2 regions of the Clostridium sp. LY3-2 genome follow, and region 2 is predicted to be linked to the other one. Evidence: predicted binding sites of a transcription regulator. Region 2 holds the regulator's gene; the other holds the start of a gene.
What was found. The regulator CtsR, encoded in region 2, represses protease genes until heat stress. The targets are predictions, from matches to a motif close to AAGGTCAANNAAGGTCAAAT.
Positions count from the first base shown of each region.

Region 1: clpB (ATP-dependent chaperone ClpB) is a predicted target of CtsR. The motif match lies at 4,250-4,269, and genes of this name have one in related genera.

Region 1 is NZ_JAMDLQ010000039.1:55,459-61,735, forward strand. It holds gene M4I33_RS12595 (cation:proton antiporter) at 1-939, opposite strand, end outside; gene M4I33_RS12600 (hypothetical protein) at 1,097-1,489, opposite strand; gene clpB (ATP-dependent chaperone ClpB) at 1,586-4,189, opposite strand; gene M4I33_RS12610 (helix-turn-helix domain-containing protein) at 4,439-5,689, opposite strand; gene M4I33_RS12615 (helix-turn-helix domain-containing protein) at 5,709-6,277, opposite strand, start outside.
Region 2 is NZ_JAMDLQ010000056.1:6,470-12,746, reverse strand. It holds gene M4I33_RS15455 (ATP-dependent Clp protease ATP-binding subunit) at 1-1,967, opposite strand, end outside; gene M4I33_RS15450 (ATP--guanido phosphotransferase) at 2,004-2,990, opposite strand; gene M4I33_RS15445 (UvrB/UvrC motif-containing protein) at 2,987-3,517, opposite strand; gene M4I33_RS15440 (CtsR family transcriptional regulator) at 3,528-3,983, opposite strand; gene M4I33_RS15435 (MBL fold metallo-hydrolase) at 4,143-4,790, shown strand; gene M4I33_RS15430 (DUF362 domain-containing protein) at 4,850-5,020, opposite strand; gene M4I33_RS15425 (heavy-metal-associated domain-containing protein) at 5,116-5,319, opposite strand; gene M4I33_RS15420 (stage 0 sporulation family protein) at 5,331-6,236, opposite strand; gene M4I33_RS15415 (DNA polymerase III subunit delta') at 6,241-6,277, opposite strand, start outside.

The DNA of each region.
Region 1 (6,277 bases), on a different contig from region 2:
TACAGCAGCTATTAGTAATAATAATGTAAATAAAACTATAGTCATACTCATAGATGTAAGTTCAACCTTTATTCCAACACTTGCAAAAAATATAGGTGATAATAAAATATAGGATAAAGTCTCAAACCTTGCATTTATATATTTAGTTCTTTCTGTATTTGATATTATAAGACCTGCTATAAATGCCCCCGTAATATCTGCTACTCCAAAAAACTCTTCTGCTATAAATGCAAGTAATAAACAAAAAACAAATGAAACTATGACAAACCTTCTCATATCTTTACTATATCTATCTATCCATTTTACAAATACTTTATGAAATAAATATCCAACTATAAAGCAAAATACAAAAAATAATACTATTTTAAATAATACTTCTAATATATCAACAGAAGGGTCAGCCATACTAGTAATTATAGTAAGACCTACAATCCCTAAAATATCATCAATAAGTGCAGCACCAAGTATAGTGTTACCTGTCCTTGTGTTAAGTTTGCCTAGTTCTTTTAATGTTTCTACAGTAATACTTACTGAAGTTGCTGTAAGTATTATCCCTATAAATATATTTTTAAGTAAGCTACTTGTACCATTATAAGAAAGATCTCCTCTATTAAAAAAACTAGAAACTAAAAGGCCAAATAATAAAGGAATTATAACTCCAAATACCGCAACTACAAATGAAACCTTACCTGTTTTTTTAAGTTCTGAAATATCAGTTTCAAGACCTGCTGTAAACATTAAAACGATAACTCCAAGCGCTGCCATTTGCGATATAAACTCTGTTTCGTGAAGAACATCAAGCATCGCAGGACCTAATACTAATCCTGCCATAAGTGCACCAACTACTTGTGGCATCTTAAATTTTTTTGTAACAATCCCTAAAAATTTTGTACTAAGTAATATTATTGCTATGTCAAATAAAAATCTATATGATAGCATAGTAATCCCCCTTTACTCAAACTAAATTTGTAACTTATGCCATTATATTACTTATAGTAATATTTTACAATTTAGTTTTATGCCATTACTTAGAATTAAAAGTAATTAGGTATGCTAACTTTAACTTTTTGACATTTACCTCACTCTTTCACTTAGTTTAAAGAAAGACTGGATTTATATTTTCTAAGATGCTTTTAATCCCAGCTGTATAAATATCTATATTACATTCTTCATTTAAAAGCTTTGAAATTATTTCTTCCTTTTCATCAATTGTTGCAATTTCCATATCTCTTATGTAGTCTATTATATCTTCTATCATATAAATACTTACTCCATCATTTTCAGCCCCAAGAACAAAAGCTATATCCTCAGTAGACTTTTCTTCATACATATCATAATTTGCATATATATTTTTTCTTCCTTGCCTATTTAAATTTTCCATAAAATATCTGTTTATATAAGCCTTAGCCTCCTCATAATCTACAAAACCTTTTCCTTTTCCACTTGATAAAACAGCTAAATAATTATTTTTAGGAACAATATACTCCATAAAATCACCTCTTTTATATATTAAATAAAGGATAGAAATTAAATTTCTATCCTTTACTTATTAATATTTTTATATTTTGAAATGATTTATATGCTATTATTTTTCAGGAGTAATTGTAATATTATCCCCTTCTCCATCAATTTTTACAGTCATACCATATCCTATTTCACCTTTTATTAATTTTCTAGCTAGGCTATTTTCTAAAGTGTTTTGGATATATCTTTTTAATGGTCTAGCACCATAAACTGGATCATATCCTTCTTTAGCTAAGATATGTTTTGCACTTTCTGTAATATTTAATTTAATGTTTCTATCTTCTAATCTTCTTTCAACATCTCTTAAGAAAATATCTATGATTTTAGTTATTCCTTCTTCTGTAAGAGGTCTAAACATAATTATGTCGTCAACCCTATTTAAGAATTCTGGTTTAAATCTTGCTTTCATTTCACCCATTACTAGTTCTTTAGCTGAATCACTAATTCCATCTTTAGTGTTACCATCTAATAGATATTGTGATCCTATATTTGAAGTCATAATGATTATTGTGTTTTTAAAATCTACAGTTTTACCTTTATTATCTGTAAGTCTACCATCATCTAATATTTGAAGGAACATATTAAATACATCAGGATGAGCTTTTTCGATTTCATCAAATAATAATACTGAATATGGATTCCTTCTAACAGCTTCTGTTAATTGTCCGCCTTCTTCATATCCAACATATCCTGGAGGAGGTCCAACTAATCTAGATACAGATTGTTTTTCCATATACTCTGACATATCAATTCTAATCATGCTATCTTCACTATCAAATAAAGTTCTAGCTAAAGTTTTTGCAAGTTCTGTTTTACCAACACCAGTTGGTCCTAAGAATATAAATGAACCTATAGGTTTATTTTCATCTTTAAGTCCAGCTCTAGCTCTAAGGATAGCGTTAGATACAGATTCTACAGCTTCATCTTGCCCTATAACTCTAGCTTGTAATTCTTTATCTAATCTTAAAAGTTTTTCACGTTCTCCTTCTAAAAGTCTAGTTACTGGAATACCAGTCCATCTAGCTAAAACTTGTGATACTTCTTCTTCTGTAACTTCTTCTTTTAATAAAGCACCTTTAGAATTTTCTTTAACTTCTTCTTCTTTTTCTTTTATTTTTCTCTCTATTTCTGGAATTAAGCTATATTGAATCTCTGCAACTTTATTGTAGTCGTAAGCTCTTTCGTATTTTTCAATATCTCCTTTAGCTTCGTCTAATTGCTCTTTTAAATCTCTAAGTTCAATTATATGAGCTTTTTCTTTTTCGTATTTTGCAGACATTTCATCATCTTTTAATTTAACTTCTGCAAGTTCCTTTTCAACTTCTTTTAATCTCTTATTAGAAAACTCATCTTTTTCTTTAGATAAAGCTTCTTTTTCTATTTCAAGTTGGAATTTTTTTCTTCTTACAGTATCAAGTTCAGTAGGAAGTGAATCTATTTCTGTTCTTATCATAGCACCAGCTTCATCTATTAAGTCGATTGCTTTATCTGGTAGATATCTATCTTGAACGTATCTATCTGATAATTTAGCTGCAGCTATTATAGCTGAATCGTGAATTCTTACACCGTGGTGGATTTCAAATCTTTCTTTTAATCCTCTTAAAATTGATATAGCATCTTCTACTGAAGGCTCTTCAACTATAACCGGTTGGAATCTTCTTTCTAAAGCTTTATCTTTCTCTATATATTGTCTATATTCATCAAATGTTGTTGCACCAATGCAGTGTAATTCTCCTCTTGCAAGTAAAGGCTTAATTAAGTTACCTGCATCCATAGCACCATCAGTTTTACCTGCACCAACTATTGTATGAATTTCATCTATGAAAAGAATTATCTTTCCTTCACTTGATTGTACTTCTTTAAGTACAGCTTTTAATCTTTCTTCAAATTCTCCTCTATATTTAGCCCCTGCAATTAGTGAACCCATATCTAGTGAGAATATTATTTTATCTTTTAACCCTTCAGGAACATCTCCATTTACTATTCTTTGAGCTAATCCTTCAACTATTGCAGTTTTACCAACACCAGGTTCACCTATTAAAACTGGATTGTTTTTAGTTCTTCTTGAAAGAATTCTAACTGTTCTTCTGATTTCATCATCTCTTCCTATTACTGGATCTAATTTATGCTCATTAACTAATTTATTTAAGTTTGTACCATACTTACCTAAAGCATCGTAAGTACCTTCTGGGTCTTGAGTTTCTACTCTTTGACTTCCACGTACTTCTTTTAATACGTCCATAAAGTTTGTTTTGTTTATGTTGTAGGCTTTTAATATTTCTCCTACCATTCCCTTATTATCAACTTTCATAATAGCAAGCATAACGTGTTCAACGCTTATATATGAGTCTTCAAATTTTTTAGAAACTTTTTCAGCTTCCATTAAAACTTCTTCGATTCTTCTACTTGCATATACTGGTGCTGCGCCACCATTACTGCTACTTACTTTAGGAAGTCTATCTATTGCGTTTTCAATAGAGCTTACTAAACCTTTTACTGGAACCCCCATCTTATTTAGTAGATTTGGAATCAATCCGTCCTCCTGTTCTACTAGAGCTCCAAATAAATGAATTACATCTAACTCTTGGTTTTTAAATCTTACTGCTAATGAATTAGCATCGTTTAATGCTTGTTGTACCCTTACAGTCATTTTATCTATGTTCATCTAAATTCACCTCATTTTTCGTTTTTATCTATTGATTAAATAATAATCTCTTAAAAGCTGAAAGTCAAAGAAGGTAAAAGTAAATTTAAGACTATATTTAAGGATTTAAATAAATTATCTTTTATTTTCTCCATTTTTCTCGTATTTTATACTTTATTTGACCTTGGTTTTTTGTTCACATTTTTAGTATGTCTTTTTAAAAGAAAATTATAAAAAGGCTAGCACAATCGTGCTAGCCTTTCAGACTTTTTAGTTTCTAGTTTGCATAGCTAAAGTAAAATATCTTAACGAATCTTTAATATCATTAAGCTTATGATACATATTAGCCATATCTAAATATCTTTTATAAAGTTCTTTTTTATTACCACATTTTATTAAAGAGTCTAAAGAAAGATTCATATATAGTTCTGATTCTTTATACTCCCCCTTTTTTTGTAGTAATATTCCTTTTAAATAGTATCCGCGTTCAATTAATTTTATGTCATTTAAACTTATAACAAGGTTTATAGCTCTATCTGATATTTTTTCTGCAATATCATATTTACCATTACTTATAAGTATTTTTATACATTTTATTATTAGTTTTCCAGCTTCAAGTGAATTTTTATCCTCTAAAAGATTTATACTTAAATCTATTAAATCGATAGCTTCTTTTTCTTTTCTTATAGTAAAGTAAGAAGTTGCAAAATCAAGTCTTGCATCTATTGCTTCTATACTATCTACTCCATAGAAAGATAAAGCCGCATCTTGTAATTCTTTATTATCTTTTCCCATAAGTATATCTAGAACATCATTATAATGATAAATACAGCCTTTTAATTTATTACTTGTTACTTTATCAATATTTTCTTTAGCTATACTTAGGTGCTTGTATGCTTTTTCATGATTATTTGATTTAAGATAACACATTCCTTCTTTATAATTTACGTAAACATACTCTTCGTCAGAAATTAAGTTTTCCCTCTCTAAAAGTTCACATAATCTTCCGTAGTATGTTCCAGCTTCCCTGTACTCTAAATTATCGTAAAGATATTCTGCTATATCTTTAAAATAAGTCATAGTCTTTTCTATAGTATTATCTTCCACATATAGGTTATAGTATTCTGGTATAAGATCTGAGATATCTTCTAATTTTCCCTTTATTTTGTATCCATTAAATAATTTATGCATTAATTTAAATGCTAAGTCACCATACCCATAATCTAAAGCGTACTCTAAATTCAATTTCACATCATTCTCAAATGTAGTATTATAGTTTCCCTTATCTATAATATCTATATTTTCAATTATTTGCTCATAAACATCTTTTGCTAAATATGAATAATCTACAGCTAATTTATCTGCAATATATTCTAAGATGTCTTTATCAGCTTTTACCTTTCCATTTTCTATGCAACTCATTTTAGAAATAGAAATTCTATCTGCGCATAATTCCTTTAAAGTTATTCCCTTGTATATCCTTGTACGTTTTATTTTTTCCCCAGTTGAAAGTATCTCCATTAAAATCACCTATTCCACTCTAGTTTTTTAATATGCCAATTTCTTTAAATATGTTTACCCCAGTATCTAAATACTTAGCAGCATCTTCATCATTTTTGTTATCAATGTAGAATTTACCTAACGTTATAGCTAACTCACCTGCTTTTTGGAATAAATCATTTGAATATGCATATCTGTAAGTTGTCATTAAGACATTCTCAGCTTCATTTAGCTTATCTTCAATGATATGCATTCTAAATTTAACTAAATTACATTCAATATATTCTTCTTTTTGCTCATCTCTAAGCATTTCGTAAATCTCATCTAAAACTTCTTTGCAACTTTCAATATTTTTAAGCTTTAGATAGTTTTTACATATATTAATTAATGTATAAATAACACTGTCGTCATTATTTTTCATTTTCATTTCTTTTGCTAAATGATAATGCTTAAATGATTCTTCAATATTCTCAAAGCTATAGAAAAACTCTCCTAAATCATTTTCTATATTAGATATAGTTCTAAAATCGTTAAGTTCTCTGTAAATTTTTAAGCTTCTTTTTGAATACTCAATAGCTTTAGCCAAATCACCACTTTTGTTGTATTCTT
Region 2 (6,277 bases):
TTTTTAAAGTTTACTACTTTACCTTTACCGTCTGTAAGCCTGCCATCTTCTAAAATTTGAAGCAATATATTAAAAACATCAGGGTGAGCTTTTTCTATTTCATCTAATAAAACTACACTATAAGGTCTTCTTCTTACAGCCTCTGTAAGTTGTCCGCCCTCTTCATACCCTATATATCCTGGAGGAGAACCTATAAGCTTAGATACAGAATGTTTTTCCATATATTCTGACATATCTATTCGAATCATATTATCTTCATCTGAAAATATAGCCTCTGCTAAAGCCTTAGATAATTCTGTTTTACCTACTCCAGTAGGTCCTAAAAATATAAAACTTCCAATTGGCCTGTTTGGATTTTTAAGCCCAACTCTAGCTCTTCTTACTGCCTTTGAAACTGAAATAACAGCCTCATTTTGACCTACAACTCTTAAATGAAGTTTATTTTCTAAATTAAGTAGTTTTTCACTTTCTTTTTCAGTTATTTTTTCAACAGGTATCTTAGTCCAACTTGCAACAACTTTAGCTATACTTTCTTTAGTTACTTCTAAAACTCTTTCATTGCACTCACTTTTAAAGTTCTCTCTTAAATTAGATAATTTCTTTTCTAATTCTTTTTCTCTATCTCTAAACATAGCTGCTTTTTCGAATTCTTGCTTTTCAACAGCCTCTATTTTTTCATTTTTTAATTCTTTTATATCTTCTTCTAATTTAAGTATATAATCTGGCTCTTGTATACTATCTATTCTAAGTTTTGCTGAAGCCTCATCTATTAAATCAACTGCTTTATCTGGCATATACCTATCTGTTATATACCTATCTGATAATTCTACAGCTGCATTTATAGCTTCAGTTGATATTATCACGTTATGATGCTCTTCATATTTACCTTTTAAACCTTTTATTATTTCTAAAGTTTCTAATTTTGAAGGTTCATCTACGGTTATAGGTTGAAATCTTCTTTCAAGGGCAGCATCTTTTTCTATATGCTTTCTATACTCATCTATAGTAGTTGCCCCGATACATTGTATTTCACCTCTTGCAAGAGATGGTTTTAATATATTTGAAGCATCAATAGCACCTTCCGCACCACCTGCCCCTATAATGCTATGAATTTCATCTATAAAAACTATTATATTTTCATTTTCCTTAATTTCATTCATTACATTTTTAAGTCTGTCTTCAAACTCACCTCTGTATTTTGCACCTGCAACTAAGCTAGTTAAATCTAAAGAAAATATCCTCTTATTTTTTAACATCTCTGGAACGTTACCTTTAACTATTCTTTGAACTAACCCCTCTACTACAGCAGTCTTACCTACCCCTGGCTCTCCTATAAGACATGGATTATTTTTTATTCTCCTACAAAGAATTTCTAAAAGTCTTCTATTTTCATCCTCTCTGCCTATAACAGGGTCAAGTTTTCCTTCTTTAGCTAATTTGTTTAAGTTTCTACCGTATTTTAAAAGAGTTTTTATATTTTTTCTATCTAATTCTTCTTCCTCTTCTTCAAAACTTATCTCTTCTTCTTCTGATTTATATAAATATTCCATAACCTCGTCTTTAATCTTATCAAATCCTGTAGATATATTCTTTAAAATAGAATATGCTAATCCTTCTTCTCCTTCAATAATAGCTAAAAGCATATGTTCAGGACTTGCATATTTATGATTAAATTTTTTAGCCTGATTAAGACTTTCTTCTAAAACAAATTTAGCCCTTGGAGTTTTAGCTATAGAATAAAGTTCTATATCATCTTCTCCTTCTCCAAGGATACCCTTTAAAGTCTCCTTTACACTTAAAAGAGTCACGCTGTGGTTAAATAGAATATTAGAAGCTTCCCCTTGTTCTTTTATTACTCCCATAAGAATATGCTCCGTACCTATATAACCGTGCTTTAAACTTTTTGATTCAATTCTCGCTTTTTCTAATACTTCAAGTGATCTCTCTGTAAATCTTTCTTGTCCCATATACTTTTCTCTAATACCTCCTTAAATTATCAAACCTTAAAGTAACTCTCTAACTACTCGTGCTCTTTCATAATTTAATTCTTTAAAATCTAAATCTCTTTTTAATTCTTTTCTAATTAATGCACTTCTAGATAAAACAGTTATCTTGTTTAGTTTTGATTTTTCTATATCTAAGAAGCCTAGTTCAACTCCAAGTCTTATATCCGATAGTAAGTTTAAAACCTCTATTTGATTTAAAAGTCTTGAATATTTTAATATTCCATATGACCTATAAACTTTGTCCTCAATTTCTTTGAAAGATTTGTTTAAAAGTTCATATCTTAGATTATTTTCTTTCCTTACTACTATTTTTATAGCTTCTTTAAGGTTTTTAATAATCTCTTTTTCACTCATACCAAGACTTATATAGTTTGCTATTTGATAGAGGTTTCCATAAGCATTTGCTGTATTTCCATATATACCTTTTATACTAATCCCTAATCTATTTAACTCTTTAGATAAATTAAATATAAGGTCTTTAGAAACTATTGTAGGTATATGTATCATTACAGCAGCTCTCATTCCGGTACCTAGATTTTCAAGTTTTGAAGTTATAAATCCAAGTTCGCTATCAAAGGCATACTCTATATCTTCTTCTATCTTGTCATCTAGTTCACTTATATTTTTATAGGCTTCATCTATATTGTATCCATTTTCTACCATTTGTAATCTTAAATGATCATTTTCATTTATCATTGCTGTAAAAGTTTCATTTTTGCCTATAATAACTCCCGAAATATCTCTATTTTTTTTAACACTACTATTAATTAAATTCTTTTCTTTATAGCTCTCATACTCTAAGTTGTACTCCCAAAGCCTGTAGATTTCGCTATCTTTTACGTATTTATTTATAATATTTTGAAGCCTATTAAAAAGTTCTCTTCCTTCTGTTTTTTCTAAAAATAAAGGAAATTTATAACCTCTTATATTTCTTAGTATTCTAAGCCTGCTGCTAACTACTAAGCTATAATCTAATTCCTTCATTCTTCTTCCCTTTTTATATCACTTATTACTTCTTTTATCTTATCTCTTATAATTGCAGCATTTTCATATTCTTCTTTTAAAACGGCTTCTTCAAGGATTTCATTTAAATTTTTTAAATTATTTTCGAATGTTACTTTTTTAATTTTACTTTTTGGAATTTTACCTTTATGAATTTTACTGAAATGTATCTTTTTTATTTTAGGAATGAGTTTTTTTCTAAAGTTTAGATAGCAATTTTCGCAACCTAAAATTTGATTTTTTTCAAATTCTTCAAATTCTAGGCCACAAGAATTGCATTTTAGGATATTTTCTTTATTTTCTTTTTTAGTATTATCTACAAGTTCTAAAAACTTATCTAATAAACTATCTACGTTTAACTTTAAATCTTCATTTGTTATATCTGATATATCTTTTGTTGTCATTTCTTTTGCACATTTATGACAAAGCCAAATACCTTCTTTTTCGCTTTCATTTATGCAAACTAAATGGATTATTGCTTCATTTTTACTACACTTTTCACAAAGCATTATTACCTCCTTAAGAGATTATTACCATAAGCATTCCTTTTAATATATCAGAACGTAATCTATTTCTATTATCAGATGATGCTAATGTTTTATCGTTCATAGATATTTTTATGAGTTCATATTCCTTTTTATTAATCAATTCTGTTTCTAATAAATTATCTATTAGAGCAATTGCATTATGATATGTAATGCTATCTCCTATAGATTCTTTTATAAGCTTAGTTCTATTTTCTGAATCAACGTGTCTAACCTCTTTAATTAAAATGTGGCCTCCGCCACCTCTACGACTCTCTATAACATACCCTTTAGCATAGGTAAATCTAGTAGTTAACACATAATTTATTTGTGATGGAGCGCACCTAAATTGGTCTGCTAATTCATTTCTTTGTATATAAATTTTATGATCTTCTTTATTTTTAAGCATCTCTTTGATGAACTTTTCAATTACATCTGTCAATCTTGCCATTTTTGCACCTTCTTTTAAAATTGTTTTTGACTTACTTTGATATTAACACTATATTAATACTTTTCTAATTATTTTTCAAGTTTAGTCAAATTACATTAGGATAATTTAACCATTCTATGTGCATAATAATATTAATTTATAAAGAGAGGTATTATATAAATGAATATAACTTGGCTTGGAAATTCTACTTTCCTAATTAAAACAGAAATAGGAAAAAGACTTCTAATAGACCCTATAAATAAATTTCATAGTTGTAACATAAAAGAACTATCACCAAACGTAATAACATTTAGCGATTACTCTAAAAACTACATATGCTTAGATGAGTTTGACCCTAATACAAAAATAATTAAAGAACCTGGAATATATGATTCAGAGATAGGGCAAATAATTGGAATTAAAACTTATAGTGATAATTTCTTTGGTGCAAAGAGAGGAGAAAACACTATATTTGTTTTTGAAATTGATGGTTTTAAAATCTGTCATTTAGGATATTTAGGATGCCCTTTAACTTCTAATTTATTAGATGATTTAAAAGGCTTAGATGTATTATTTATTCCTGTAGGTGGTAATGTAAATCTAAATTCAACAGAGGCTTATAAACTTTGCAAAACTTTATCACCTAAAGTTATAATCCCTATGAACTATAAAATAAGTAATTTATCTTTTTTGTTTGATGATATACAGCCCTTTATACTTCTTATGAAAGATGCATACAAAATCCAAAACCAAACTTTAAATTTAACAAAAGAAGATTTAATTTCTTATAAAGAAAAGGTAATAATACTACCCTTTAATTCTAAATAAAGCAAAAAAAAGATCGTTTTTTCTTTAAGAAAAAACGATCTCTTTTTATAAGTAATATACTACTCTTGTACTGGTGCTCCTACTGGACAAACATTAGCACAGTTTCCGCAATCGATGCAAGTATCTGCGTCTATTACGAATTGAGTATCTCCTTGACTTATAGCATTAACTGGACATTCTGGTGCGCATGCTCCACAGCTTACGCATGAATCTTGAATTACAAATGCCATTTAAAACACCTCCTAAATTTTATGGTATTAAAACCACCCTTATTTTATCATACTTGAGTTTTTTTTGAAAGAGTTAAAAGTAAATATGTAGCAACTTATATTACTGTATACCCTAAATTTTCAATAGAATCTATTATGTCGTCTTCTTTTAAATATAATTCATTAAATATAACTACTACTTCTTTTTTAGATAAATTTAATTCACTTGCAATAACTCCAGCATTACTAGCTATTGCACCTTGAATTTTTTTTACGTCGTTTGAACTGTTTAGTCCAGCTACTCTTAGTAAGGCCTTCATTATTCCTCCCCCTATTTCTCCTTAATAAGTTGCTTTATTAACTTCTTATCTTCAGGATTTTCTATTTCTAATCTAACATCTTTTTCGTCAACTATATCTTCATAGCTTCCTTCTATTAGATCTACTTCTTCTATTTTATAAATTTCAAGAATTTCTTCTTCGCCTCTTTTAAGTCTAACTTTTACATTTTCTTTTACTATGTTATTTTGGATAACTTCACCGTTTCCATCTGGAGTATCAACTAAAGATCCAACCTTTGGAAGACGCTTTCTAATATCTTCATAAGTTGATTGTTCATAGTTTAAGCAACACATAAGTCTTCCACAAATACCTGAGATTTTAGTTGGGTTAAGTGAAAGGTTTTGCTCTTTTGCCATTTTTATAGAAACTGATGCGAAGTCTCCAAGGAAAGTAGAACAGCAAAGTGGTCTTCCACAAGGTCCAAGTCCACCTATCATCTTAGCCTCATCTCTAACACCTATTTGTCTTAATTCTATTCTTGTTTTAAATATAGTTGCTAAATCTTTTACAAGTTCTCTAAAGTCTACTCTTCCATCTGCTGTGAAGTAGAATATTACTTTGTTGTTATCGAAAGTGTATTCTACATCTATAAGTTTCATATCTAACTTATGTTCTAATATTTTTTGCTCACAAATTCTTAAAGCTTCTGATTCTTTAGCTTTATTTTCTTTGTGCTTTTCAATATCATTTTTATCAGCTACTCTTAATACGTTTTTAAGAGGGGCTATTATTTCTTCTTCATTTATTCCTTTAACTCCGACAACGCATTGCCCAAATTCAATTCCTCTTGCCGTCTCAACAATAACATAATCAAATTTGTTTATGTTTAATTCTTGAGGCGCAAAATAATATATTTTACCTGCTTTTTTAAATCTCACTCCTATTACTTTTAACATAACTTTATACCTCCAAAAAGCCCATAAGCATAATATCAATA